Regions from separate parts of the Exiguobacterium sp. s36 genome, predicted to be linked through region 1. Evidence: predicted binding sites of a transcription regulator. Region 1 holds the regulator's gene; each other region holds the start of a gene.
The links. Region 1 encodes Rex, which represses fermentation and respiration genes when NADH is low (regulators of the CRP and FNR family bind a similar motif). Its sites were predicted from a motif close to TTGTGAAATATTTCACAA; they were not measured.

Region 1 (10,062 bases):
ATATCTTTGAACGTCGTCAAAAAATTAAGCGTCAACTCTTGCAGGCGCACGACATGCGAAGTGGTGTTCAACACCCGCAGCGTTCCATGAACGGTCTCGTTCGGAATGAACGGGACAGTGTGAAAATAGACGGATGCGTCCAGTTCGGAAAAGAACCATTTTTTAAAGCGATTACCCCATTTCGACATGACGGTCGCGCTCCTTTTCTCTTATAGATTGCACTCTTTTAAATGTTCCCGATTCCAATTCTGAAAAAACATGAAGAAAAAGGTTGCATTATATAACTACTTCACTTATTATAGAGGATGTCGAAACAATTCAAACCATCGCGGGGTGGAGCAGTCTGGTAGCTCGTCGGGCTCATAACCCGAAGGTCGTCGGTTCAAATCCGGCCCCCGCAACCAATTTTTATTTAATTTCATATGTCGTCGCGGGGTGGAGCAGTCTGGTAGCTCGTCGGGCTCATAACCCGAAGGTCGTTGGTTCAAATCCAGCCCCCGCAACCAATTTTTTAAATGAGATAGCGAAACGATGACGTTTCGTGTTTTTTTTTGCGTAAAATTGAGTGTACAATGAGTACGTATCGCTAGAACCGACTAAAGGAGAAACATCATGTATACATTGATTACCCATTCTGCGGCTGAGACGCAGGCGGTGGCAGAGAAGTTGGCCACACTTGTCAAAGCCGGGACGGTCATAACGTTGAACGGCGACCTCGGTGCCGGTAAGACGACGTTCACCCAGGGCTTTGGTAAAGGCCTCGGTGTCACGCGCAACGTCAACAGCCCGACGTTTACCATCATGAAACAATACCAAGGGCGCTTGCCGCTCTACCATATGGACGTCTATCGTCTCGAAGACACGGGGGACGATATCGGCCTCGAAGAATACATCAACGGCGATGGTGTCGCCATCGTCGAATGGTCGAACTTGATCGAGTCATCGCTTCCGAAGGAACGGCTCGCCATCACAATCGAGCGAATCGGGGACGAGGAACGTCAACTGACGTTCGCGCCCGTCGGCGACGTCTATGATGCGCTGGTGAAGGAGGTGCTCGCATGAAGCAACTGATGATTGATACGGCGACGACACGTCTATCTGTCGCCCTCAGTGAACACGGACAGATTCAAGCCGAGGCGACGGTCATGGTCTCGAAAAACCATGCCGTCACGCTCATGCCGATGATTGAACAACTGATGAATGCGGTCAAATGGACACCGACCGAGCTCGAACGTATCGTCGTGACGACAGGTCCGGGATCTTATACGGGTATCCGCATCGGTGTCACGACCGCGAAGACGCTCGCCTACACGCTTCAAATCCCGCTCGTCGGGGTCTCGGCGCTCCATCTCATGGCGGCGGCCCCGAATACGGAGCTCCCGGTCGTCGCGCTCATCGATGCCCGTCGTGGCAATGCGTATATCGGTCACTATCAACAGAACGAGGCCGTGACACCCGACCGTCACGCCTCGGTCGCAGCTTGGCTTGAAGCCAACATCACAGGACCGTTTGTCGTTGTCGGTGATGTCGAACCGTTCCGTGAGGTACTCGCGTCTTACGACTATACCGAAGCACCGGCCGCGCATAGCTATGGCCGGGCAAGCGATCTCGTCGCGTTAGGTGACGTCACGGACGATGTCCACGCGTTTGAGCCTGAGTATCTGCGTCTCGCTGAAGCGGAAGCAAAATGGCTCGAGGGACAAAACAATGGCTGATATTAAAGTTCGGCGCATGAATTGGCTCGACGTCGAGGAAGTGACCAAAGTCGAAGAAGCGTCCTTCGCCATCCCATGGACGAAAGAAGCGTTCATGAACGAGATGCTCAAGAATGAGCAGGCCGTCTATTTTGTCGCCGTCCATGAACGTCGCGTCGTCGGGTTCGTCGGCGTCTGGCAAATCGTGGACGAAGGGCATATCACGAACATCGCCGTCTTACCGGAATATCGCGGACAAGGCATCGGCAATCTGCTGTTGACGCAACTCGTTGAATTCGCTCGCTCGAAGTCATTGGCGGCGCTCACGCTCGAAGTGCGCGTCTCGAATATCGGCGCCCAAAAGCTGTATGAACAGTTCGGTTTCGAAAATGCCGGACGTCGGAAACGATACTATCAAGACAATAATGAAGACGCCTATATTTATTGGGCGAAGTTAGGAAGTGAAACAGATGGACACATCGCTCATCCTCGCGATTGAATCGAGCTGTGATGAGACGTCCGTTGCGCTCGTGCGTGACGGCAAGACGCTCTTATCGAACGTCGTCTCGTCGCAGATTGAAAGCCATAAACGGTTCGGTGGGGTCGTGCCCGAGGTCGCCTCGCGTCACCACGTCGAACGAATCACGTACGTCATCGATGACGCCCTCAGTGAAGCCGGCGTGACGATGCAAGACGTCGACGCCGTCGCGGTCACGCAAGGACCAGGTCTCGTCGGGGCGCTGCTCGTCGGAATCAGTGCGGCCAAGGCGCTCGCTTTCGCCCATAGTAAACCGCTCATCGGTGTGCACCACATCGCCGGACATATTTACGCGAACGAACTCGTCGAGGAGATGGAGTTCCCACTCGTCTGTCTCGTCGTCTCGGGCGGACACACGGAGCTCGTCTATATGCCCGAGCACGGTGTGTTCGAAGTCATCGGTGAGACGCGTGACGATGCGGCCGGAGAAGCGTACGACAAAGTCGCTCGGACGCTCAGTCTGCCTTACCCGGGTGGTCCTGCCATCGACCGTCTCGCGGCCGATGGGGAAGACACGTATAAGTTCCCACGGGTTCGGCTCGAGGCAGGAAGTTTTGACTTCAGCTTCAGCGGGCTCAAGTCGTCAGTCATCAACGCCGTCCATAACGCCGAACAGCGTGGGGAGACGGTCATCCCTGAAAACTTGGCGGCCAGTTTCCAAGCGAGCGTCGTCGAAGTGCTCGTCGAAAAAGCGATTCGTGCCGTAAAAGAAAAAGGAGCGAAACAATTGCTCGTCGCAGGTGGCGTCGCAGCTAACCGTGGACTCCGTACTGCGCTTCAAGAAGCGACGGACCGCGAAGGCATCCGCCTCGTCATCCCACCACTTGATCTATGCGGAGATAATGCCGGTATGATCGGGGTGGCGGCACATCACGCGTATGTGCGCGGAAAGCGCGATACACTGGCGATGAATGCGGTTCCTGGGTTATCCTTAGAAGAGAGCATGACAGTCTAGGGGGAAATAGAGACATGACGAAACGCATCATCATTGGAGGTCTGGTCGTACTGCTCGTCGTCGCGACGTTTTTGCAAGTACGGGAGATTATCCGCGCCTATAATATCGCCTATCAAGAAGAAATCGTGCCGGAAGCGACACGCGTCCGTTCACTCACAGGAGCAGAATCGCTCGAAGGCATCGGCCGGGTCACGGGTGAGAACACGCTCGTCGAGACGTTGTACGGCTATAAGAGCCTAGACGATCAAAATATCGAGAGCGTCATCGTCGTCGACCGCAACCTCGGCGTTCAGCCGAAAGCGAGCGACGCGTATTACGAGATTGCGCCGGGACGAGAAGCGACCGAAGAAGAAGCGGCGAAGTTCGAGGATATCGTCAACGAGTTTGACGAAGAGCAATTGTTCGCGCAAGTGATCTCGACGCATGAGGCGAAGTATGTGACGAACCGTGAGGAGACACTCACGTTCTATAAAGTGTTCGTCCGTGACGTCGATACGAACGAGTACGTGTTCTTTATCACGGAAGACGGTCTCAAACTCGACTTCCATACACGCGGGTTCCAACCGCTACGTTACTTCTAACTATTAAAAGGGAAGCCGGTCTCCATGATGGAGATCGGCTTCCCTTTTTTATACGTCCGGATGATGTTTGTTCTGTTTGTACCACATATTCACCCAACTCACGATGAAGACGAGCAGGGCGAGCACCCACATGAGGAGCGTCGACTGATAGAAGTGTCCCCACACCGAGCCTGGGGTGTAAAAGCTGTGCACGGTCACATCGACCGGCCAGACGACGAGGCGGATGAACAGCGTGCTCATGAGCAGGCCGCTCAACAAGCTGATCACAATCCCGCTCCACGTCTGGATGATGAAGCCGATGACGACCGGCAAGAAATAAAACAGGAACGACGGGACGACCGTCGGCTCCCCGCGAATCAGTTCGGATACGAATTCCGTCCCCGTCGGCACGATATAGGCGAGACCGCTCAGGAAGGCGTGCATCCATTCGATTCGCATCGCACGGAATCGCATCATGAATGGAGCTCCTCCCATTCTGCGTACAGTGCCGTGATCGATTCTTTCGTCGCGTCGGACTCGGTCGACAGTTCCTGTGCCCGGGCGAAGTCGTTGAAGACGTCCGGTTCACACAACAGCTGCTCGATTTCCTCGAGACGCGCCTCGTGTTGTTCGATCGTGAGCTCGATTTCCTCGATCCGTTGTTTCATCCGGCGTTCCTCGCGTTGTTGTTCCTTGTCGGCGCGCTGTTTCTTGACGATGACTTGTTTCGTCTCTTCGCGGGCGAGTCGGGCCAGGTCTTCGAGTTCTTCTTTCTTCTCGACGTAATATGAATAATCGCCGAGATACTCGTCGATGCCGTTCGGCGTGATCTCTAAGACGCGCGTCGCGAGCCGGTCGATGAAGTAGCGGTCGTGCGACACGAACAGAATTGTGCCCGGATAGTCGACGAGGGCGTTCTCGAGAATCATCTTCGAATCGAGGTCCAAGTGGTTCGTCGGCTCATCCAAGATGAGCAAGTTCGGTTGCTCGAGCTTTAGTTTCGCGAGCGTCAAGCGGGCCCGTTCCCCACCCGACAATTCATGGACACGTTTCATGACGTCGTCACCGCTGAACAGGAACTGTCCAAGCAGGCTCCGGACTTCTTGTTCGCGCATGAGCGGCCAGTCGTTCCAAATCTCGTCGATGACACGGTTGGCGTCCGACAAGTTTTGTTGTTCCTGGTCGTAGTAGCCGATTTCGACGCCGGTGCCGTAGCGGATGTCACCGGTAAGGGGCGGCTGTTGTTTCGTCAACACTTTCAGGAGCGTCGATTTGCCGACTCCGTTCGGGCCAACGAGGGCGACCGATTCGCCGCGCTGCAATTGGAAGCGGAGCTGTTGGGCGATCGGTTCTTCATAGCCGATGGCAAGATCGCTCGCACTCAATACGTCGTTCCCGCTTTGACGTTTGATTGAGAACGAGAGGACGGCACTGCGCTCATCACCGTCCGGCGCTTCCATCCGGTCGACTTTCTCGAGACGTTTGCGGACGCTCTGGGCCCGCTTCGTCGTCGTCGCCCGGGCGATGTTACGCTGGATGAAGTCCTGCATCTTGGCGATCTCTTCTTGTTGCGACTCGAACTGCTTCTTCTCTTGCTCGTAAATGGCAGCCTTCTGTTCAAGGTACTTCGTGTAGTTGCCGACGAAGCGACGGCTGCGGTGGCGGGACAGCTCATAGACGACCGATACGACGCGGTCGAGGAAGTAGCGGTCGTGGGAGACGATGAGGACGGCGCCTTTATAGCCGCTCAAATACTTCTCGAGCCAGCCGAGTGTCTCGATGTCCAAGTGGTTCGTCGGCTCATCCAAGATGAGCAGGTCTGGACTTTGGAGCAGCATCTTCGCGAGAGCGAGACGTGTCCGCTGTCCGCCGGAGAGCGTATCGATGCGGCGTTCGAAGTCGTCCGGATAGAACCGCATCCCGTGAAGGACAGAGCGGATCGTCGCCTCATATTGATAGCCGCCACGGTCTTTGAACGTATGCTGTTCTTCATCGTAAGACGACAAGAGGCGCTCATAGGCGGCCGGGTCGTTCAAGATGCGCTCAGAACCCATGTCTTGCTCCATGCGGCGCAGCGTCTTTTCTTGTTCAATTAAATCGGTGAAGACAGTCAACATTTCGTTCCACATCGTCTCGTTCGACTCTAACCCTGAGTCTTGGGCGAGATAGCCGATGGTGACATCTTTAGGCTTCATGATGTCGCCCGAGTCATAGTTGTATTCCCCGGCGATGACTTTGAGCAGTGTCGACTTGCCGGCACCGTTACGGCCGACGAGCGCGACGCGTTCGCCTTCTTGAATTTCGAGTTTGACGTTCTCTAAAATCGGCTCGACGCCGAATGATTTCGATAAGTTATTGACTTGCAGTAGGATCAAGTGAAAAAACCCCTTTCTCTCTATTTAGTATACTTTATTTCTTCCCCTTTTCAGGTATATTCATTGAGTGGTCATGTGAATTCGTTTACAATCAAGGTGTATGAAATTAGATTCGTTTGAAACGCGTCGTAAAAAGGAGGCTCTTTCCGTTGAGTCAAAACGAACCAAAGATTCCGCAAGCGACAGCCAAACGGTTGCCACTATACTATCGGTTTATCCAAAGCCTACATTCATCAGGAAAACAGCGTGTCTCTTCTGCTGAACTGAGCGAGGCGGTCAAGGTCGATTCGGCCACAATCCGTCGCGATTTCTCGTACTTCGGTGCGCTCGGTAAAAAGGGATATGGCTATAACGTACAGTATCTGTTAGACTTTTTCCGTAAGACACTGAATCAGGACGAGATTACGAACGTCGCCTTAGTCGGGGTTGGTCATCTTGGGACAGCTTTCGTCAACTATAACTTCCTTAAAAACAATAACACACATATCGTCGTCGGGTTCGACGCAGACGAGACAAAAGTCGGCACGACGATGTCCGGTGTCCCGATTCATCACGTGGATGAGATGGAACAGATCATGAAACAAAACAAGATTGACGTCGCCATCTTAACGGTGCCGTCTACCTATGCGCAGCCTGTCGCGGATGACTTGGTCCGCTTCGGCATCAAAGGCATCTTGAACTTCACTCCGGCCAGGCTTACTGTGCCGGACACGGTCCGCGTCCATCATATCGACTTGTCGATCGAACTCCAGTCGCTCATTTACTTTATGCAACACTATCCATCTGCTGAGGGGGTCCATCAATAATGGAATTACTATCATCGTTGCTCGTCGTCGGTATTCCTGGGGGAGCGAGTATCTTCATTATCGCCATCGTCGCGCTTATCATCTTCGGGCCGAAGAAATTGCCTGAATTCGGACGCGCCGCCGGACAAACGCTCCGTGAGTTCAAAAATGCCACAAACGGCATGATGAACGAACATGACGAGAAAGATAAGAAAGAACTTGAGAAGAAAGAGCAGTAATCATGAATCATCAACCTGATCAAGAGCGGGCGCTGTCCGACCACTTGACAGAGCTGCGGAGACGACTGATGCTGTCGGCATTTGTCGTCTTTGCCTTCTTTCTGATCGCTTTGCCGAGTGTCAAATACGTGCTCGCCTATCTGCAGGCGGACCTTGTCGAACGAGGGCTCGAGCTGAACGCCTTTGGGGTCGCGGACCCGCTCATGATTTACTTGAACTTGGCGCTCGTCATCGGGCTCGTCGCGTCCGGTCCGTTTCTACTGTATCAACTGTGGGCGTTCGTCGCACCTGGTCTGCATCCGAACGAGCGGAAAGCGACGCTCGCCTATATCCCGATCATCTTCATCTTGTTCCTGATCGGTCTTGCGTTCGCCTACTATTGGTTGTTCCCGCTCGTCCTCGATATCTCGACGGACCTCGGGCAAGACCTCGGTCTGACGCAAATCATCGGGGCGTCGAACTACTTCACGTTCTTGCTGCAACTGACCATTCCATTCGGACTGTTATTCCAGTTGCCGGTCGTGACGATGTTCTTGACGCGCATCGGTGTCGTGACACCGTACTTCCTGTCATCGATTCGGAAATATGCGTACTTCGCCTTGTTCGTCGTCGCAGCCTTCATCACGCCGCCGGATTTGACGTCGCACCTCATGGTGTCACTGCCGCTCTTCTTCTTGTATGAGATCAGTTTATCGATTTCACGCATCACGTACCGGGGTGTGCTCCGACGTGAGAAAGAGGCGATGGTGAAAGAACAGATGGATTTGATGAAACAAATGAATGAGAAGTAGACACCATGTCATGCGACGTGGTGTTTTTTATAATTTTAGGGCTATTCAATTTTGAAAAAACAACTTAAAATTAGGAGGGTTAAATCAAAAATGGATTATTTTTGAAAGTTGTGCATTCATAAACAGAAATGAGGAGACTGATGAATAAGTGGTTATGGAGCATGCTTGTGGTGCTCGTCATGATGGTAGCACCAGGAGTAGAAGTCCGAGCAGAGGACTATGTCAAGCCGGTAACTATTCCGACAGGGGAAGTCGTAGGAAACAGTGAATATGTGTGGCGTTCAGGGGATCCTGAGAAGCTTGTTCACATTCAGACCGGTGAAGAATATACGTTACCGATTCGTGTGTCTGTTCTTCATAACATTCACGCAATCGGAGACGGTCGATTCATTTTGGAGGGTTGGCAAGAATGGATGGTCTGGAATCCTCAAACCGGTTCAAAGACGGTCTTTCCAATTGAGGCAGGGAGCGGACTTCATGCGGTCGTAGATATTAATCTGGCAGCAGAAACGGTATTGTGGACTGATGACAAAAAATATGTCACCACGTCAATCTCAGGGGACATCCTCGGCTCAATCCCGGTGGCAAGTATGTATGAAGCATACGGACTGCTCGACGATGGGAACGTCCTCGCATTCGTGGACGGTCAAGTGACGAAACGGACGCCGTCGGGTGAGGTGTTGGAGACGCTTAGTACATATTCAGGGCGAGTGAGTGGTGCTTCTTTCATCGAGGAAGCGAACCAGTGGGTCGTTGCGAATGATGACTCTGATACTCTTCTCATTTTTGATATGACGACGAAACAATGGATTGAAAAGGAAGCACCGAGCGCGCGATACCTCATATGGAAAGATGGCGTCTATTACTTCACGATTCGGAAGATGTATACGACGTTTTATGTCAGTTATAACGTCGCTACGAACGAGTGGCGAGAGTCACCGATTGATGACGTCTTCGTTCAAAGACGTGGATCGTGGTATGTCTTTTCTGAGAACCGATCAGCAGGCTATACACCCGAATCATTTTGGAAAGCGCCATGGCAACTGCAAGTAAACGTGCCGAAAACGACGACACGTTATGAGGTAGGTCGTACCTACGATGTGAATGGGACGGTCACACTCGTTGACGGGACAGTGTTACCTGTTCAAGAGGATGCGTTGACTGTGAGTTTAGATCGTCAAGAAGAACCCTTCCTATGGGAGCAAGGTAAACTGACGCTGCAGGCGAATGAGTCGTATAACACGATTTTTAAGTGGAACGACTTAGAACGTCGCTTAGATTTATGGGCATCAAACTACGTGCCGCTCACGCTTGACCCGCCAACGGGTGTCTTGGGCCCGATCAGCGGGAAGACGGCTCCAAATACCCTTGTTTTTGTGAGCGTGACGAAAAGTGGTTATCAATATTCTGACCCGATAGATTCATTAGTGAACTATCAATCGAAGACGGTTCAATCAGATGAAACGGGACGCTTCATATGGCAACCGACGCGCTGGTTCGCACCGGGCTCGCGCGTGAACGTAAGAATTGGGAGTGCGTCAAGTGTATATGCCGATCCGATTGAACGCGTGACGGTAAAAGAGAGTGGAGATACTTCTCAGAACGGCATCACCCTCGTAACCAACTCGGTAAAATCCGGCGTGACGTTACAGACAACACCACATGCTGCTGTCGAAATCGTTGCTCGGAGCGAATGGGGTTATGAGACTTGGAGTGAACAAGCGGATGAGAATGGAATCCTTAACATAAAATCGTTTTCTCATATATGGTTTGGCGTCGGAACAAAAATTTACTACAAACTAAAGGAGTCTCCCGCCTCGCAGTTCCGTCTAGCAGAAGTGAAGACGACGTATGACCCACCTGTCTTCACATGGACTCGGACGCCGTTGATGTATGACAAATCCATCAAAGTCACATCGAGTATCGATCAGGCCTATCGCATTTATCGAAACGGAGTACATGTTGCGACAACCCGCGCGATGCCGTACACGTTCGACTCCCCACTGAAAGAAGGGGAGGTCATCCTCGTCACACGCTCGAGCGGCGAGGCGACGTATGAACTCACGAAGACGGTCCGTGCGTTCACGCCGACGCTCAGTGTGACGGACACGCTGATAACGAAGAC
Region 2 (10,062 bases), on a different contig from region 1:
ATGAAGTTGACCGCATAGCCAGAGACGCGGATGGTGAGCTGTGGATATTCTTCCGGATGCTCCATCGCATCGAGCAACGTTTCACGGTTGAAGACGTTGACGTTCAAGTGATGTCCTTTATGCTCGCCGCCCATATAACCGTCAAGGAGTGCCGCCAAGTTGAGTTCACGGGCCACTTCTTCTTTACCGAGCGCTTTCGGTACGATTGAGAACGTGTATGAAATTCCGTCTTGCGCGTGTTCGAACGGGAGTTTCGCGACTGATGAGAGCGACGCAGCTGCCCCTTTCGTATCGCGGCCATGCATCGGGTTCGCACCTGGTGCGAACGGTTCGCCGGCGCGACGTCCGTCCGGTGTGTTCCCTGTCTTTTTGCCGTAGACGACGTTTGATGTGATCGTCAAGACCGATTGCGTATGGAGCGCGTCGCGATATGTTTTATGCTTGCGTACTTTTTGCATGAACGACTCGACAAGCTCGACGGCGATCGCATCGACACGGTCGTCGTTGTTGCCGAATTTAGGGAAATCGCCTTCTGTCTCGAAGTCGACAGCAATGCCTTGCTCGTTGCGGACCGGTTTCACGGTCGCATATTTGATGGCTGAAAGACTATCCGCCGTAACCGAGAGGCCGGCGATGCCACATGCCATCGTCCGTAAAATCTCAGGGTCGTGGAGCGCCATCTCGATTCGTTCGTACGCATATTTATCATGCATGAAGTGGATGACGTTGAGCGTGTTGACGTAGAGCTCGGCGAGCCAATCGAGCGTCCGGTCGAAGTCAGCATATACCTTGTCGTACGTGAGCACGTCTTCGGTGTTCATCTCCCAAACCGGAGCGATTTGGTCACCACTCTTCTCATCGCGGCCTCCGTTCATGCTGTAAAGCAGTGCTTTCGCCATGTTGGCGCGGGCTCCGAAGAACTGCATCTGTTTCCCGATTTTCATCGGTGACACACAGCAGGCGATGCCATAATCGTCGCCGAACTCTGGAAGCATGAGGTCGTCGTTCTCATATTGGATAGCGGACGTCTCAATCGACATCTTCGCACAATATTGTTTGAAGCCTTCTGGCAATTTCGTCGACCAAAGCACCGTCAAGTTCGGTTCTGGTGCTGGTCCGAGGTTCGAAAGTGAATGCAAGAAGCGGAACGAGCTCTTCGTCACGTTCGAGCGTCCGTCTTCGCTCATCCCACCGATTGACTCGGTCACCCATGTTGGGTCACCTGAGAACAATTCGTTATAGTCTGGTGTGCGTAAGAATTTGACGATCCGGAGCTTCATAATGAAGTGGTCGACGATTTCTTGGACATCCGACTCGGTCAAACGACCCGCTTCGATGTCACGCTCTGCGTATACATCAAGGAATGTCGAGACACGTCCGAGTGACATGGCGGCACCGTTCTGTTCTTTGACGGCTGCGAGATAAGCGAGGTAAACCCATTGATATGCCTCTTGTGTATTTTCCGCCGGCCGGCCGAGGTCAAACCCGTACGCCGCACCGAGCTGTTTCAACTCTTGGAGGGCCCGGAGCTGTTCAGACATTTCTTCCCGTGTCCGAATGTCAGACTCTGATAAGAAACCGCCACGGTTCGCCAAGTCTTTTTTACGTGCGGCAATCAAGAAGTCTAACCCGTACAAGGCAACGCGACGGTAGTCGCCGATAATCCGTCCACGGCCATAGGCATCAGGAAGTCCTGTGATAATCCCAGACTTCCGTGCTGCTCGCATCTCAGGTGTATACGCATCGAAGACACCTTGGTTATGCGTTTTGCGGATTTCCGAATAAATCTTTGTGATTTCAGGGTTCGGCTCGAAGCCATACGATTCAAGTGCAGCGTCGACCATCCGGATGCCGCCGTTCGGATGAATCGAACGTTTGAACGGCTCGTCCGTTTGAACGCCGACCACTTTCTCCAGCTCTTTGTTTAAGTATCCTGGTCCGTGCGAGACGATTGTCGATGGGTTGTTTTGATCGACTGCCCAAACACCACCGCGTTCGCGCTCTTCTTTCGTCAATTCCATCACTTGTGCCCAAAGACGATTCGTCGCTTCGGTCGGTCCGACGAGGAAACGGTCGTCTCCTGTGTACTCATGTCGGTTCAAACGGATAAACTCACCGACGTTCACTTCATTCGTCCACTGCCCAGGTACAAATCCTGACCAGGCTGATTTAATTTCGGTTGCCATTGTGGGTCACTCCTCATAGTTGAGATAACTGCGTGCTTTCTATAAGTTGAGTCTACGTGAAAACGTGAACATTATGTTTTACATTCTTGTGAAAGTTGTAACAATCTCATGAACGTTGGCGTGAAGCCGTTTTTGTAAGCGCTTTAAATTCTGTTATAACGTATTTCTCATTAACTATGAAACAGATAAATCACGTCACGACGCGATTCAAGTCGATTCTGTATCATCTGAATTCGGATGTGACGATTTGTACAGTTTTTAGTGTGATGTATATCACGACTCAGGGATAGAACTTGAATTTTTGCCTTACATCGGACACAATGAAGGCAGAACATTGTAGAAGAGGAAGGGGTTCTTCCCATGACGTACGAATTATTGACAGCTGATCACGACTTGAAAGCCGGTGACCGCATCTCCCTTAAAGTAGAAGCGAACGGTGAACAACGTGATGGATTTATCACAGAATTTGAAGACGCAGGTTTTTGGATTCGGTTTGACGACGACATCGAAAACGAGGATTTTATCGATTACCGCGATAACTTGCTCGCTGCGCTCATCTCGCGCCCGATTGACGTGGCAGCGACATATCCAGAGCTCGCCTCATACGAACGGTTGACGAAAGAATTGCAGTATCGTGTCTATCAAGGCTTCACCGTTGAAGGCGTTGAGGCGTCGGCTGACCAAATCGATGTGCATATCAAACTCATCGAGGACGGACAGACGTTCACACAGACACTTCGCTCTTCATTCGACCAAGACACGGAACATGTTCGCTATATTTAAAACAGGGAGCACTTATGCTTCCTTTGTTTTTGCCCCACGATAAGGAGAAATGATATGAACTTTACAAAACCATTTATTAACGAAGCCTGGGATCGCCTTGGCTTCACTGAACCAATGCCGGTCCAAGCCGAAGCGTTCCCGCTTCTGTTGGACGGTAAAGACGTCACGATTGAAGCGCCGACAGGTACCGGGAAGACGCTTGCTTATTTGTTACCCGCCATTGAAAAAATCGACGCATCGAACGACCGAATTCAAGTCGTCATCGTCGCGCCGACGCGTGAGCTCGTCATGCAGATTCAAACGGTCGCGCAACGATTTACCGAGAAAGGTGATGTCCGCATCGCTTCATTTATTGGCGGTGTCGAATTGAAACGTCAAATCGATCGCTTAAAGAAAAAGCCGCATTTGATCGTCGGGACACCAGGCCGACTCGTCGAACTGATCGACAAGAAAAAATTGAAGCTTCATGAGACGCACACGATCGTCCTCGATGAAGCCGACCAAATCATCGACAGCGGATTGACAGAAGCCGCCGAACGCATCATCAAGCACACGGCGCACGAACATCAAATCGCCCTCGTATCGGCAACGCTCACAGACACGCTTCAAGCATGGGCGGCCCCGTTCTTAAAGGAGCCGGCACACGTGAAAATCGAACGAGCCGTGAGCAGTCAAGTGACGTACGGCTACATGTTGACGACACGCCGCTACAAGCCGGAATTGCTTCGTCGTTTGTCACACGTCAACGGTGTCAAAGCGCTCGCTTTCATCAACAACCGCTCATTCTTGCCACCACTCAGAGGCGAACTCGATAAAATGAAAGTGAACTACCGGATGCTCGACAGCCTAAAAGGGAAACGTGAACGTGTCGAAACGCTTCGCGAATTCCGTAAAGGCGACTATCCGCTCCTCATCACGACAGGTCTCGCGGCCCGTGGTCTCGACATCGAAGAAGTGACGCACGTCGTCCACTTCGATTTGCCAGAATCGATTGACGACTTCATTCACCGCTCGGGCCGGACGGCACGCGGGAATGCGGCCGGGACCGTGCTCTCGCTCGTGACGGATGAAGACTTGACGCACTTGAAATCGTTCGCCCGCCAACTCGGCGTCGAATTGAAAGAACTCGAGATTTATCGTGGCGACGTCATCGAGAAACGGATCGAGGATAAACCGCCGGTCGTGAAGCGTCCTGCGAACAAACGAGGACCGCGCCGATGAAAAAAGAGCGGAAAGTAATTCCATTCCCTTTGCTTGTAGAAGAGTCCGAATTGCTGGCCGAGCTGAAAAAGTTGTATGAGCAAGCCGCGCTCGCGCGCAGCACACATTGGACGAACTATATTCAAGAGATCGCCTCGGAAGGCACATGGCAGTTGAAAGACGCCGAGCTATTCCGCGACCTGTTCATCGACTGGGCCGTCTTCTTCGAGACGGACGAGGACGGGATGACACCGCACGGCCGCTACTTGGCAGATCAAAAAGCCGACATGTCCCCTGCCTTGTATCACGCGCTCCGTGGCTTGGCGGTCCCGCGTTGCTCGGTGTTTGAAGTGACCGAGGAAGGACTGCGCGACTGGGAGACGAAAGAGACGTATCGCGTCAATCTCCCGGAAAAACGTGAGGTCGGTGACATCATGCTCGGCAAGCTGCTCGATATCCGAGGTAGCTGGCGTTTCGGGTCGGCGTTCCTCGCTCTTCCGGCGAAAATGGCCGGTAACGTATCGGACCTGTATATCGACTTCACCGATGAGGTCGGTCCGGGTGCGTTCCTCGATCAGTTCCCAGAGTTCTGCGCGGAACTAATTGACATGTTGCTCGATTTAGAAGACGGGGTCATCGTCCCGAAACCATCAAAATAACCGAGAGGCGGTCGCCTCTCGGTTATTTGTTATTGTAGATAATATTTCGTGTTGGACACCAACGCTTTCGCCGCATCGTTCGTCGCCTTCACGACAGCGCTCGAGATGGCTTTTCCATCTTGATAGACGTCAATGACGGCCCCTTCTTTCGTCGGGCGAATATGATACAGTTGGTCATCGACATACCAAGTCGTGCCGACCGAACCATCGATGACTTGTCGCGTCGATTGCTTTCCAGTCTTCAAGTCGACAACGAATTCGGTCCCATCTTCCTGCAAGACGATTAATTGATCCTCATAGACGGTTGCGCCCCACATATCCCCTTCAGCTTTTAACTCGACGACACGCTTCTCTTCAGTGTCATAGGCATACACGCCTGGACGTTCCGTCTCGTTCGTGTACGTCTGACCATCTTCGGTTATCGTTTCGTATGTCCCAAGACGTACCGGGAGGAAACGATTATCGGCTGCGATGGTCATCCGGTTCTCATCGTAAAACCTGGATGTTCCGACAACACTAGAAATAAAGCCGTCTTCTATTGAGATTTCTTCAAGGGTGATTTCAACCGCCCCTTCATCAAACACGGCGATTTTTGTTGCTGCTTGTCCATCATAACCGTCACGATAAATCAAATGAACACGACCATCTTGAACGAATATGCCGTGCCAGTTCCCTTCCATGACTTCCACTGCACCGCTAACATTTGACGGGAACGTCGTCGTGGCAATGTCGTTGCCTTCGGTTCGGAAAAGAATGATTTCATCGTTTCCTTTTTGTCCGATGCCGACATACTCCTCTTTCGTGCGTAACGATTGGGTGAAACTAAGGTTTGTCATTTGACGATAGAACTTTCGCATCGTAGGATTGACCCGTTCGCGTTGTTTAAGCGCTTCTTCGACGTAATTTAAATGGGTCGTCACTTCACTACCAGACCGGGTGATTTCAAACCGTTCCTGGACCTCATCCTCGGTTTCATAAAAGGCTTGTATTTTTTGATTTTCCCATACACTTTCATTCGTTTTGACATCGAGCACCCACTCCGCCGTTGATGCTTTCGAATCAATGGCGAACGTACCGAGCCCGATGATGACGACCGCACCGAGCGCGGCCACATTCCACATTCGTTTCATCTGCTCACCTCACACACTTAATTTCTTCGTCAACTGACGATGGCCAATCCAAACGACCCCAATAAACCAAATCACTAAAATAAGAGTGAAGACGGCCAGCGTCTCTTCCATGAACAGATAGTTCTCAATGATAAAGAACCCAATCATCGGCACAACTACGACAACCCCAATCATCAATAAGGCGAGGAACGGCGCCCACACCGTCCGTTGCCACAGGCTCCGTTCAATCAACACAAATGCGAAGATGAATAAGACGGCGATGGCAATTAATACTTGATGGACAAAGAAGTTGAACAGTGACGCCGGGAACATGACCGAGAACGCCCCATCGTAGCCGATAGCCTGTTCGAAGGAGCCACTCATCGGAATCATTTGCGAGTCCAACCAACTCGAAAACGCTATGTACTGGAGTTTGAGCGCAATCCACTGGACGGAGAACAAGCCAAGGATCATTAACATCATCGTCACTAGCTTCGCACCGAAGACGAGCATCCGTTGTTGCGGCATGAGCAATAGGCGCATCATGAACGTCCCACGGCCTTGGAAGTCACGGTACCAAATCCAAAAACTGAAGAATACCATCGCCGTGACAGCCACCCCAATCGACAAGATGAACGGTGTGCCACCAAGATAATTCCCGAACGTCAAAGTGTAATCCGGCGTTCCAGCACGACGCATTTCTTCATACATATTCGTTTCGCTCCATAGGAAGACGCCGAGCCAGGCGAACTGGGTGACGACGAGTAACGTGATTAAGATGAGATACGGTTTCGTCAACCGCTCGACTTCCCATCCGAGTAGTTTCAACAAATTCATGCGCCATACTCCTCTCTCATGACATCGACAATAGACTTCCCATGAATGAAGCGGACGTCCTCGACGTCGAACTCACGAACGATCCGGCCGCGGTTCAACATGACGGCCTTGTCGACCAAGTATTCGATATCTTCAATCTCGTGCGTCGTAATCAAGACGCCGCGGTCTTCCATAATGTCACTCGAGAACAACTCGACAATTTGTTCTTTCGAGAACACGTCGATGCCCGAGAACGGTTCGTCGAGCAATAGATAGTCCGGATCTTGGGCAATCCCGAGCGCCAAATTCACTTTGGCGAGCGTCCCTTTCGACAGCTCATTCAACTTGTCCTCTGGGAACAATTTAAACTCATCGACAAGACGGGCGAACAATTTGGGGTCGAACTTTGGATAAAAGTCTCGCATGAACGCCTCGCACTGCTCAATCGTGAAGTGAATCGGGAATGTCGAGTGGTCCGGTACGAACGCAACGCGATTCAAATCAATCGGTTTGCCGTCGACGAGCACCGTTCCCTTGTCGAACGGCGTCAGTCCCATGATGCCTTTTAAAATCGTCGATTTCCCAGTACCGTTCAATCCGATTAAACACGTGATTTCCCCTTTTTGGGCCGTAAACGACACGTCTTCGATGACTTGTTTTTTGCGGTAACGTTTCTTAACTCCCAGTACTTCGATCATCGAGATTCCCCTCTCCGTATTGTCGTTTGATTTTATCGACAAGCTCATCCATCGTGACGTCAAGTTCTTGAATCGATTCGACGAAGACAGCGACCGCCTCATCGACAAGTTCCGTGCGGATGCGTTTCAAGACATGTTCATCGGTCGTCACGCGGCTCGGACGGTTCCGTTCGGTCGTAATCAATTGTTGTTCCTCCATTTCCTTGAACGCCTTTTGGACGGTGTTCGGATTGATTTTCAGTTCGGTCGCGAGCTCGCGTCGCGACGGCATCTCTTCGCCCGCCTGCAGTTCGCCAAGCGCCATCTTCTTTTTGAAGTAATCGACGACTTGCATGTAAACCGGGGCTCTCGTGTTGAATTGTATGATCATGTTGTCACCTCTCTAAGTGTATGATGCGACTAATACACTATCTAACTGTATTATCACCATAGTACACTAACAGAGTCAACAGTTTTTTCCAAAACAAAAACGCATCCCCTTATAAATGGATGCGTCAACTAGATGGAACGATTTGATCGGCCTGGGCTTGCGGGTCCACCGTTTTGATGTAATGCTCTTCTCCCGGCCAATACCGGCGTTCGTACTTAGCAAGTCGCTCCGATAAGTCGCCGATATACGTATCACGATTCAAGACCCGTTCATACCGGACTTCCCGCGGACAGTCGAGATAGACGATGTAGTCAAAATAAGGACGCCACTCGTCCCGCAATAAGAAGATCCCTTCGATCAAGACAAGTGTGTTCGGAGCAATCTCAATTGTTCGCATGTTGACCGCGTCCTGGTCTCGCTCATAATACGGCAACGTCAGATTCGCCTGTTCTTCCCGAAGCGGTTTGAACAAGGTCTCCACGAGCAACTCGACGTCCCATTGGAGCGCATAATATTCCATCGCCTCTGACTGTCCCGTCGCGTAACGTCGGTGCCGCTCGACGATAAAGTCGTCAATATGTAACACCACTTCATTCGTTGCAATCCCGCGTAGTTGTTCGACCATCGTCGTCTTCCCTGCCCCGCTCAACCCGTCGATCGCGACGAGGAACGGCCGATCCGGCTCGCGTCTAACATATTCACGGTGAATATCTGCACGAAGTAGCTCCATCTTTCCATCTCCCCACATGAAAAAGTCAGCCCCGCTAGCGAGGCTGACTTCAGTTTACCAGAGCACCCAACCTTTCGCTCCCGGCGGCGCACTTTCAATCAAGTGCCAAATCGGAATCGTATAGGCGAAGGCAATTAAAACGAACGTGACCGTAATCCAAAGCTTCCAATTCTCGAAGAAACGCGGTGTCTCCATCGCCGCCTCTTCGGTCTCGGCGAGCGGGAACTCCTCTTCTCCTTTCGGGGCGAGGAATGACAAGTTGAACATTGAATAGACGAAGATGAGGACCGAGACCAACAGAATTGTCCCGCCAATCGCCATGGCGATGTGGTATGGAATCCATTCGCGCGTAAGCGCATCCGAGAAGTACGTTGCCGGACCGGTCCGACGCGGGTTACCTTGGAGTCCTGAGATGTGCATCGCGTAAGACATAATCGACATTCCGAACGCCCACGTTCCTGTTTGAATCAATCCGATTCGATTCATCGCTTTCGTGAGGGTCCGACCGCGCAATACCGGCACGAGCCAATATGCCGTTCCGAAGAACGTCAAGGCGACGGCCGTACCGACCGTGATATGGAAATGACCTGTGACCCAAAGTGTGTTGTGGACCATCGCGTTCAATTGGTGCGAGGCGTTGATGATACCGCCGGCTCCGGCCGGAATGAAGAACAACATGCCGACGAACGGAGCGAGGAAACGGACATCCCCATATGGCATCTTCTTGACCCAACCAAATAAACCGCGAGCTCCGAGTGCGCGGCCGCGCAGCTCGAACGTCGCAAACAGCGAGAACGCCGTCATAAACGACGGGATGACGACGAGGAACGTCAAGATGACTTGAACGAACTTCCAGAACGGTTCAATCCCTGGTTCCGTCAACTGGTGGTGGAAGCCGACCGGGAACGAGAATAACAGGAACAACAGGAATGCCATCCGGGCGAGCGCATCGGAGAAAATCTTTCCGCCGATGACTTTCGGCACGACCGTATACCAGACAATATAGGCCGGCATGAGCCAGAAATAGACGAGCGGATGACCGAAATACCAGAAGAGCGTCCGTGACAACTCGATTCCGACCGTGTCTTTCCAACCGAGCGAGAGCGGGAGCAGTTGGAATAAAATCGTCCCGGCGACACCGAGCGTGGCGATGACCCACAAGAGCATCGTCATGATACTCATATACGCCGGAAGCGGCGGATGAATACCTGGGTTCTCCCGTTTGTAGTCCGCATACATCCGGAACATGGCGAACGCCGATAACCACGTACCGACGACGAACAAAACGAGACCGATATAAAACACTGGGTCGGCCATGAGTGGTGCGTAGAACGTATACAGAACAGTCGCTTTATTGGCGAGCACCATGATCGTGACGAGCACGGCGCCGGCGATAATCATCCAAAACCCGAGCCAAGCGACCCGCGTTGGGAACGACTCAAAGCGTCCGAACGACTTAGCGAGCAGCGCGTAAAGCAGACCGATGATGAACATTGTCGTGAAAACGAGAC
Region 3 (10,062 bases), on a different contig from region 1:
CGCTCTTGTTCATTCGCAACGTCGGACACTTGATGACGACGGATTTGATGCTTGATGAGGCAGGGCGTGAAGTGCCAGAGGGCATCCTGGACGGGATTTTCACAGCGCTCATCTCGAGCCGTCATCTCGACGCTAGACAAAATTCTCGCGAACGTTCGATCTATATCGTCAAACCGAAAATGCATGGCTCGAAAGAAGTCGCCTTCACGAATGATTTGTTCGACGCGATTGAAGATGTGCTCGAGCTGCCGCGTCACACGATTAAAGTTGGTGTGATGGACGAGGAGCGTCGGACGTCGCTCAATCTAAAGAACTGCATTGAACGAGTGAAAGAGCGCATCGTCTTTATCAATACAGGCTTCCTCGACCGGACCGGGGATGAGATTCACTCCTCGCTCACGCTCGGACCGATGCGCCGAAAAGGTGAGATGAAAGCCTCGGCTTGGCTCGACGCGTATGAACGGTCGAACGTCCGGGTAGGACTCGACGCCGGATTCCACCGAAGCGGACAAATCGGGAAAGGAATGTGGGCCATGCCGGACCGTATGGGCGAGATGATGCGCGAAAAAATCAATCATGTCCGATCCGGGGCGACGACGGCCTGGGTCCCATCACCGACGGCGGCCACGCTTCATGCGCTCCATTACCATCAAGTCGACGCCTTTGACGTCCAACGCGAAGTGGCCGCTCGTTCGTTCGATCATGTGATGGAACGAAGTCGGTTGCTTGAGATTCCACTTGCCACGCGTGACTACACGGACGAAGACGTGAACGAGGAGCTCGAGAATAACTTGCAAGGCTTGCTCGGATATGTCGTACGTTGGGTCGAACAAGGTGTCGGCTGCTCGAAAGTGCCCGATATTCATCATGTCGGCTTAATGGAAGACCGGGCGACGCTCCGCATCTCGAGTCAGCACGTGGCCAACTGGTTGTATCATGGCGTCTGTAGTCGAGAGCAAGTGGAAGCGACGCTCGTCCGGATGGCCGGTGTCGTCGACGCGCAGAACGCGTCGGACCCGCATTATCGTCCGATGACGCCTGACGTGGAGCGTTCAATCGCCTATCAAGCGGCGAAAGATTTAGTGTTCGAAGGCGACGAGTCGCCGAACGGATATACGGAACCGATTTTGCACCGGCGCCGTCGACAGTTTTTACAACAAGTGACATTAGAACCGAATTTAAAAGGAGGAGCATCATTATGACAACGAAAAAAATTGAAAGCGAACAGTTAATTGAACGTTGGGTCGTCCGTCGAATCATCTCAGGGGAATCGACAGCGACGCTCGCGAACACGGCGTTCGTCTATGGGAACGATTTGATGCGTCTCGTCCTCGATCGGGCCGACGGATCGCTCCAAATCATGAGAGAGCCAGTCGAAGAAGTTGTCGTGTTCCGCAAACCGGAAGAACGTGATGAAGAAAACGTCTGTCGCTGCTGCGGCATGGAACACTCGTCCTTCAAGTCGGCGCTTGAGTGTTGCGCATACTTGGATTAAGCATGCACCATCTGTTATATAACAAATGATTAAATCATGAATTAATATAATACAGGAGGAATGGATATGAACGAACAACGCGCACAAGTTGAGGAAATGATACAGTCGGAACGATTTACTGGGGTCGAACGTCCATACGGAGTTGAAGACGTGATGCGACTTCGGGGATCGGTGTTGATTGAACATACGCTCGCGACAAAAGGAGCGGAACGGTTATGGGAGTTACTCCACGAGCGGGACTACGTCCACGCGCTCGGGGCGTTGACGGGGAACCAGGCCATCCAGCAAGTAAAGGCTGGTCTTGAGGCCATCTATTTGAGCGGTTGGCAAGTTGCCGCCGACGCGAACTTGTCGGGACATATGTATCCGGATCAAAGCCTGTATCCGGCCAATTCGGTGCCGAGCGTCGTCAAACGGATCAATCAGGCACTTCAACGCGCCGACCAAATCCAAACGGCGGAAGGAAAAGGCGATACGCATTGGTTCGCCCCGATTGTCGCTGACATGGAGGCCGGTTTCGGCGGTGTGCTCAACGTGTTCGAACTGACGAAGGCGATGATTGAGGCGGGGGCAGCCGGTGTCCATCTTGAGGATCAACTTTCGTCGGAGAAGAAGTGCGGACATCTCGGCGGAAAAGTGTTGCTACCGACACAGACGGCCGTGAAAAACTTGATTGCCGCTCGGCTCGCGGCAGACGTCATGGGAGTGTCGACGATTATCGTCGCCCGGACGGATGCTCACGCGGCGAATTTGATTACGAGCGACATCGACCCAATCGACCATCCGTTCATCGTCGGTGACCGGACACCGGAAGGGTTTTACCGCACCGAGGCAGGCATCGAGCAGGCAATCGCGCGTGGTCTTGCCTACGCACCGTACGCCGACCTCGTCTGGTGCGAGACGTCCGAGCCCGATTTGGATGAGGCACGCCAATTCGCAAATGCGATTCACGCGAAATATCCGGGCAAACTGCTTGCTTACAACTGCTCACCTTCGTTCAACTGGAAGAAGAAGCTGTCAGACGAGGAAATCGCAACGTTCCAACAAGAAATTGGTGCGATGGGGTACAAGTTCCAATTCGTCACGCTCGCTGGTTTCCACTCGCTCAACTTCGGAATGTTCGAACTCGCACGCGGATACAAAGCCCGCGGGATGGCTGCCTATTCCGAGTTGCAGCAAGCTGAATTCTCGGCGGAGCAGCATGGCTATACGGCGACACGTCACCAGCGCGAAGTCGGGACCGGGTACTTTGATGAAGTGTCACTCGTCATTTCTGGAGGCCAGTCGTCGACGACGGCACTGGCCGGATCGACAGAGGCAGAGCAGTTTGAAACGCCTTCCCATTAATCGACGCCCCTCACAAAATGAGGGGCTGTTTTGTGTCCAAATTTGGAACGAGGCAATCCCGTTCACCTAAATGTGACGTATTTCACATTTTTGTCGTCAAACTCTTGCTACGCTAAACATGTCAAAACGAATATGGAGGTTATGACAGATGACACAGACATTCACGGGCGATACGCACGTATCTGAAATCGTCAAACAATGCCCGCAAGCAGCAGACATCTTCAAACGGAACCGAATCGATTTTTGTTGTGGTGGCAACCGACCACTCGCTGAAGCGACTGACAAATCGAAACGGTCGACAGAAGATATTTTAGAAGAAGTCAATGCGCTCTATCAACGCAAGCAAGAGATGAACGAGAAGAGCATCGATTGGGATGCCGCTTCTTCTTCGGAATTGATTGAGCACATCATTTATAAGCATCACCAGTTTTTGACGGACGAATTGCCTCAGCTCACACCATATGTGACAAAAGTGTTCCGGGTTCACGGACAAAATCATCCGCACCTCGGTCGCATTCACCAATTGTTCAATCAATTGAAAGTGGAACTTGAACAACATATCGTCAAAGAAGAGACGGAAGACTTCCCGACGTTGCTTCGTCATGAGACGGCACCGACAGCTGAAACGAGACGGGAGCTTGATGACATTTTGGCTTCGCTCGAGTCAGAACATGCAGCAGCGGGTGACATCTTGAAAGAGCTTCGGCACATCACGAACGACTATACGCCGCCTGAAGGTGCGTGTGGGACGTATCGTCTTGTCTATCAACGGTTAGAAGCGCTCGAATCGGATACGTTCGAACATATTCATCTCGAGAACAACATTTTATTCCCGCGGGCGCGCACGTTCGCTTAATAAGGGCACACCTCTACTGACGTAGGGGTGTATTTTTGTGACGTTTGATACAGATGGGAGGCGAAGCAATCGCTACGATAAAAGAGAAGCAAAGGAGTGATCAATCATGAAACGGGTGAGTGGAGTCATCATAGGGATGGCAGTCGCCTTATTACTAAGTCAAGTCTGGTCGAGTTCAGATTCGGAGGACACCGTGACCATCCTAGCAGCGGCGAGCTTAGGACCGGCTTTGGAAGAGGTCGAGCGACAACTTGAAGCGGAATTCGATGGGATTGATGTTCGGGTCGTGACGAACGGGAGCGGCGCTTTGCGAGCACAAATCAATCACGGGTCTCCGGCAGATATCTTTTTAGCCGCGAGCGTTGACGATGTCGACCGATTACAAATCCCGATTCTAGAGCGGGATATGTTCTTGCATAACGAATTGTGGCTCGTAACACCGAAAGGGAAACCGTGCGCGGAGACGTGGGACGACTTAAATACATGTGCTCGCATCGTCATCGGTGATCCGATCAATGTCCCGGCCGGTCGTTACGCAAAAGTGGCGCTCGAAGGGGAAGATGTGTGGGAGGAAGTGGAGCCGCGAGTCATGTTCGCCCAAAACGTGAGACAAGTGCTGACGCTCATCGAACAAGGTGACGCCAATGCGGGATTCGTTTATAAAACGGAACTCACGACGGACATCGAGTCGATTCAGTCGGTCCCATTTGAAGCGACGGGTGCGATTTCGTATCCGGCAGTTCGCTTAACGCATGATCCATACGTCCGCGATATCTATGCGCGTTTGTTTGATAATGAGATCCAAGCTCACTTTTTGGCGAAAGGATTTTCCAAATGACGCAATCTCCACTTCAACTCACATTCGAAGTCGGGGTGATGGCGACGGTGAGCGCCTTCGTCCTCGCCTTCGGAGCGGCCTATTTCATGCATCACCGTCAATTTAAAGGAAAGCGGCTGCTGGAGACAGTGTTTTTACTGCCGCTCATCTTGCCACCGACAGTCATCGGGTTATACGCCTTGATGGTCCTCGGGAACAACGGGATCGGTGGGTTCTTGCCCGTCACCATCTTGTTCACCAAACAGGCGAACGTCATCGCGTCCGCCTTGGCCGCGTTTCCGCTCATCTACCAAACGATTCGTCTCGGGCTCAAACAACTCGATGCGGAATGGTATGAGGCCGGACGCGTGCTCGGTGGGTCAGAACGTCAACTGTTCACTTACGTGACGATTCCACTGCTGCTACCTGCGTTGACGAGCGGTTTCGTCCTTGGTTTCGCACGGTCAATCGGCGAGTTCGGGATCACGATGATGATTGCCGGGAACATTCCGGGCGAGACGATGACACTTGCCACTGCGATTTATATGGCGACAATCAACGGCGATATGAAGCAAGCGCTCATTTGGAGTGGATGGTTGGTTGGCCTGGCGTTTTTAGTCCTATGGCTGAGCGAACGTTACGGCAAACGTCAATATTAGTCGATCACAGCGACTTTTTTCACATAAGACCGGTTCGGAGTATTTAAGATACTTGGGCCGGTCTTTTTCCAAATGTGGACGTGGTCCCCGACAGCGATTTGTTCGAACGTCGCCTTTACTTGAAACTTGAACCAACTTACGTCTCCCGGTTCACTTTGCGCGAAAAGAGTGTCAGGAGAGAGCGTGGCTTCTTCTGCAGTGATGCCGCTGATGACGAGTGCGGTGCGGTCAGACTCATTTATTTCAATCACATATCCTTCGACGTCTGGCTCGGTCGTCGCCCGGTTAGCGAAGACAAACCCGATGGAAAAGACGACGAGCATGGCCGCGATGGTGAGGAATAACATGATTTTGAATGATGATTTCATAAGGGAACGCCTCCTTCGTTCATTATTCTGTCACGTCTCGAATCGCTTATCTGTGAAAAAAGTAACAGTTAAGTCGAGATGTCATCTTTATGATGAAACTATGAAGTCGCTCGGAAAGAGAAGGGGGAACACATATGTCCGATCGTTATTTTTATTCGACCGCTGCAAAGTGGTCGTTCGTAGGATTCACCGCCTTGGTGCTCTCGACGTGGGTCGCGTCGGCAGGATTTGAGCACGTGGACATGGCGTTGTTCGGCTACTATATCGCCGCCGTCATTTGCATGATTGGGATGGTCGTTCGTTTGACGTTATTCTTTGCACGGCCGGCCACTTCGCAAGTATTGAAGAGGAGCTTTAAACAAATGAAGGCAGAAAAGAAACGGGCCGGTAAAGCCGTCGCCACGACAACTGTCAATAACATCGTCTTACAGAAGTTCATCTGGGAACGTGGCTGGTACCGCTGGACCCAACATATGTTGATCGCCTGGGGATGCCTCGGGTCGTTCGCCATTACGTTCGGCTTGACGTTCCAATGGATGCGCTTTGATTTGATTGATATCGAGACGTATCAAATCGTCGTCTTCAACATCCCGACCATCAAAATGGCCGCGCATGGGTTGTTCGCCGAGCTTGTCTATAACGGCTTGAACATCACCGCGCTCATGTTGCTCGTCGGCGTGCTCATGGCACTCTATCGCCGGATTAACGACCAGGACGTGAAAGTGACACAGCGGTTCGAATTTGATATTTTACCGCTCCTCATGTTGCTCATCGTCACCGTATCAGGTCTCTTGTTGACCGTGTCGTACGTATTCTTCGGCGGCTTCATTCATCATGAACTCGCCTTGTTCCATCAATTGACCGTCATCATCTTTTTATGCTACTTCCCGTTCGGTAAACTGTTCCACTTGCCAGTCCGACCGATGGCAGCCAGCGTACCGATGAACTACCGGGAAGTCGAAGCGGATGAGACGCGTGTCTGCGCTGGGTGTGGCACACGCTATGCAACGGACAATCAAGTCGAGGACGTCCAAGCGATTTTACAAGCACAGACGATTCAGCTCGGACTCAGTGACGGGACCCAGCTGTCGGATTACTGCCAACCGTGTCGACGTTCGATGCGTGTGAAGATGCAGTTGAACTTGATGAATGGACAGTTATCGACGCACCCGGTCGATACGAATACCGGCATGTCGATGCCAGGGTTCGGCCGGCCGAAGGAGACGAAAGATGAGGCAAAAGATGAGACACCTGTGCGTTAAATGCGGAGAACCGACTGGGACGCTTGAAGAGATTGAACAAGTAAAAAAAATGCTCGAAGGGTCGGACCAACTCGTGAAAGTCGATGCGGCACATACGGTCCAAGACCTCTGTCACGCCTGTCGTCGTCGGGCCCGGCTCGATTCGGCGCTCGGACGGCCAGGAAGTGACGGGATGCATTATCCGCTTCAAACGATTAACGGCTATCACGTCAGTGGATTTTCAAAACGAAGAGCGGAGACGTTCTATGGAGGGGAAGACGATGAGTGACTTTTTAACGTCGCCAGAAGTACAGAACTTAATCAAACCTGGTGAGAAACTGATTACGACCCATTGTTGCTACTGCGGGATGCAGTGCGGCATGCACATCCGGGTCGATGAGAAGACCGGGGCCGTCAAAGGCGTCGAACCACGCTACGATTTCCCGGTGAATAAAGGCAAGCTTTGTCCGAAAGGCGTCACGGCCTATCAAACGATTGAGCATCCGGACCGTATCCTCACACCGCTCATCAAGCGGAATGGCAAGTTTGAGAAAGCGACATGGGACGAAGCGCTCGACGTGATTGAAGCGAACTTTAAACGGATTCAACGAGAGCACGGAAAGGATGCGGTGTCTGTCTTCGGCGGCGTCTCGATGACGAATGAGAAATGTTACCTCGTCGGGAAGTATGCGCGGGTCGCACTCGGCACACGATTCATCGACTATAACGGCCGCTTCTGTATGTCATCTGCCGCCGGCGGTTTCTTAAAGACACTCGGGATTGACCGCGGGGCGACGCTCCCGTGGACGGAGTTCGAGCATGTCGACACGTTCTTTGTCGCCGGTTCGAATATCGCCGAATGTCATCCGACGACGACGCAGCATATTTGGAAAGCGAAGGACAAAGGCGCGAAAATCATCGTCGCCGACCCGCGTGAGATTCCGATGGCGCGTGTCGCCGATGTCCACCTCGATTTGAAACCGGGGACGGATGCGGCGCTTGCGATGGGACTGCTCAACTTTTTAGTCGAACACGATTATGTCGATCAAGCGTATGTGGATGAGCGTTGCGATAACTACGAAGAGTTGAAGGCGTCGGTCCGTGACTGGACGCTCGAACGGACGAGTGACGTGACGGGGATTGCTATCGAAAAGCTTGAAAAGGCAGGCCAAATTTACGGAAAGAGCCCACGGTCGGTCATGTTGTTTGCCCGTGGTGTCGAACAACAGTCAAAAGGCGTCGACAACGTCTCGCTCTACACGTCGATGGCACTTCTGCGCGGCATGGTCGGAAAATTCGCCTCGGGTGTCGCTACGATGACCGGGCAAGGGAATGGCCAAGGCGGACGAGAACATGGACAAAAAGCCGATTTGTTACCGGGCTACCGGAAGTTAACTGACCCGAAAGCCGTCGAATATGTGAGCGGTGTCTGGGGCATCGATCCTTCTGAGATGCCAAAACCAGGGGTGTCTGCATTCGAAATGTTCGATGAGATTCAAGCGGGAACGATTCGGGCGATGCACCTCATGTGTTCGAATCCGGCCGTCTCGGCACCGAACCTACCGTACGTGTGGGACAGTTTCAATAAGCTCGATTTCTTCGTCGTCAGCGACTTCTTCATGTCAGAATCTTGCGAGTTCGCGGACGTCGTCTTGCCGGCTTGTTCGTGGGCCGAAGATGAAGGGACGACGACGAACCTAGAAGGACGTGTCATTCGGATCCGGAAAGTGCGCGAACCGCTCGGAGACTCGCTTCCAGACTGGGAAATCATGAAGCGGATTGCTGAACGGATGGGACGCGGACAGTACTTCCCGTACGAGACGGCGCGTGACATTTGGGAGGAGTTCCGCATCGCGACAAAAGGTGGAGCGGCCGACTACTCCGGAATCACGTGGGAACGAATCGACAACGAATATGGCGTCTTCTGGCCGTGTCCGTCTGAAGACCATCCGGGCACACCGACGATGTTCAAAGAACGGTTTGGGACGGCAAACGGGAAAGCGAATTTGCCCGTCGTCACGTATCGACCGGCCGGCGAATATGCGAATGAAGAATATCCGGTCACGCTCACGACAGGCCGTGTCGTCTTCCATTACTTGTCGGGCAACCAGACGCGTCGTGTCGATTTCTTGAGCACGATGTCAAAATTGCCGTTCGTGGAGATTCATCCCGAGCTCGCCTCAAGTTATGGCCTACAAACGGGTGACAAAGTCGAACTGCGGACACGCCGCGGAGCGATGGTCGTCGAGGCGCGTTTGACGAAGGCGATTCGAAACGATACCGTCTTTGTCCCTTACCATTGGGGCAAAGAGCTCGCCATCAATCAATTGACGAATCCGTGTCTCGATCCGATGTCACGCATGCCTGAGTTCAAAGTATGTGCGGTTCAACTGAAGAAGTTACCGGCGAATACGCCGCTACACATTAACCCGTTGACGGTGCCACTCGGTTCGAGCGTACCGTTCATGGCGGACCATGCGATTGCGACGAGCTGTCACGTCATGGATGAGGAGGTTCATACGAAATGAATAAAGTCATGTATTTAGAATTTGAACGCTGTATCGGCTGTCGAGCTTGTCAGGCGGCTTGCCGCGAATGTGGCGATCATGACGGACTTGAGCGCAACTACGTGGACTATATCGATTTCTCGGAGAACCGTCAGACGTTCCCGATGATCTGTATGCAATGTAAAAATCCAGCTTGTGCTCAAGTGTGTCCGGCCAATGCGATTCAAATCACGCCAGAAGGTGTCGTCTTATCGGCTTCCGAAGAAAAATGTATCGGCTGCCGGAACTGTACGTTCGCTTGTCCGTTCGGGATTCCGAAGTTCGATTTTGAGAAGAACAAGATGTATAAATGCGACATGTGTTACGACCGTTCCAAACATGATATCGCGCCGATGTGTGCGTCAGTTTGTCCGTCAGATGCGATTCGTTTCATTGACCATGACGAGATGATGCAACTGCGTCGTCAGCGCGTTCAAATGAACATGATTGAAGGAAAAAAACCTTCACAAGATGATAAATGGAATTACGTCCCTGAATTCTTTGGCGTCTATTCCGACTGAGGCAGAAAGGAAGATGACTTATGTCGAAAGATTCAAAAGAGCGGGAACGGTTATCCGCACTTGTCGATAACTTGAGTCGGGCCGATGATGTGAAACTGAACCGACGGGCCTTCATCAAATCGACGTTTGGGGCCGGCATCGCGCTCGGTCTCGCGACGGTCCCGTTCAATATCGCGACCTTCGTTCGAAGCGAGCCGAGAACCGACCGTCAG

Region 2: the regulator Rex is predicted to act here: its motif matches at 2,273-2,290, upstream of pflB (formate C-acetyltransferase).
Region 3: the regulator Rex is predicted to act here: its motif matches at 2,913-2,930, upstream of ric (iron-sulfur cluster repair di-iron protein).

What each region holds. Positions count from the first base shown of each region.
Region 1 covers NZ_JACSLW010000007.1:100,615-110,676, reverse strand. The annotation lists gene KNP95_RS13560 (sporulation protein) at 1-188, opposite strand, end outside; tRNA gene KNP95_RS13555 (tRNA-Met) at 328-404, shown strand; tRNA gene KNP95_RS13550 (tRNA-Met) at 430-506, shown strand; gene tsaE (tRNA (adenosine(37)-N6)-threonylcarbamoyltransferase complex ATPase subunit type 1 TsaE) at 613-1,062, shown strand; gene tsaB (tRNA (adenosine(37)-N6)-threonylcarbamoyltransferase complex dimerization subunit type 1 TsaB) at 1,059-1,715, shown strand; gene rimI (ribosomal protein S18-alanine N-acetyltransferase) at 1,708-2,193, shown strand; gene tsaD (tRNA (adenosine(37)-N6)-threonylcarbamoyltransferase complex transferase subunit TsaD) at 2,165-3,187, shown strand; gene KNP95_RS13525 (hypothetical protein) at 3,202-3,768, shown strand; gene KNP95_RS13520 (hypothetical protein) at 3,817-4,224, opposite strand; gene KNP95_RS13515 (ABC-F family ATP-binding cassette domain-containing protein) at 4,221-6,122, opposite strand; gene KNP95_RS13510 (redox-sensing transcriptional repressor Rex) at 6,272-6,928, shown strand; gene KNP95_RS13505 (twin-arginine translocase TatA/TatE family subunit) at 6,928-7,146, shown strand; gene tatC (twin-arginine translocase subunit TatC) at 7,149-7,937, shown strand; gene KNP95_RS13495 (hypothetical protein) at 8,078-10,062, shown strand, end outside.
Region 2 covers NZ_JACSLW010000005.1:123,379-133,440, reverse strand. The annotation lists gene pflB (formate C-acetyltransferase) at 1-2,186, opposite strand, end outside; gene KNP95_RS11790 (hypothetical protein) at 2,547-2,969, shown strand; gene KNP95_RS11785 (DEAD/DEAH box helicase) at 3,024-4,190, shown strand; gene KNP95_RS11780 (hypothetical protein) at 4,187-4,828, shown strand; gene KNP95_RS11775 (hypothetical protein) at 4,858-5,958, opposite strand; gene KNP95_RS11770 (hypothetical protein) at 5,968-6,774, opposite strand; gene KNP95_RS11765 (ABC transporter ATP-binding protein) at 6,771-7,451, opposite strand; gene KNP95_RS11760 (GntR family transcriptional regulator) at 7,429-7,821, opposite strand; gene KNP95_RS11755 (kinase) at 7,946-8,551, opposite strand; gene KNP95_RS11750 (b(o/a)3-type cytochrome-c oxidase subunit 1) at 8,606-10,062, opposite strand, start outside.
Region 3 covers NZ_JACSLW010000003.1:178,258-188,319, forward strand. The annotation lists gene KNP95_RS08780 (malate synthase G) at 1-1,202, shown strand, start outside; gene KNP95_RS08785 (hypothetical protein) at 1,199-1,495, shown strand; gene aceA (isocitrate lyase) at 1,562-2,842, shown strand; gene ric (iron-sulfur cluster repair di-iron protein) at 2,991-3,698, shown strand; gene modA (molybdate ABC transporter substrate-binding protein) at 3,805-4,536, shown strand; gene modB (molybdate ABC transporter permease subunit) at 4,533-5,174, shown strand; gene KNP95_RS08810 (DUF3221 domain-containing protein) at 5,171-5,542, opposite strand; gene KNP95_RS08815 (MFS transporter) at 5,677-6,804, shown strand; gene KNP95_RS08820 (hypothetical protein) at 6,785-7,072, shown strand; gene KNP95_RS08825 (molybdopterin oxidoreductase family protein) at 7,065-9,311, shown strand; gene KNP95_RS08830 (4Fe-4S dicluster domain-containing protein) at 9,308-9,850, shown strand; gene KNP95_RS08835 (QcrA and Rieske domain-containing protein) at 9,871-10,062, shown strand, end outside.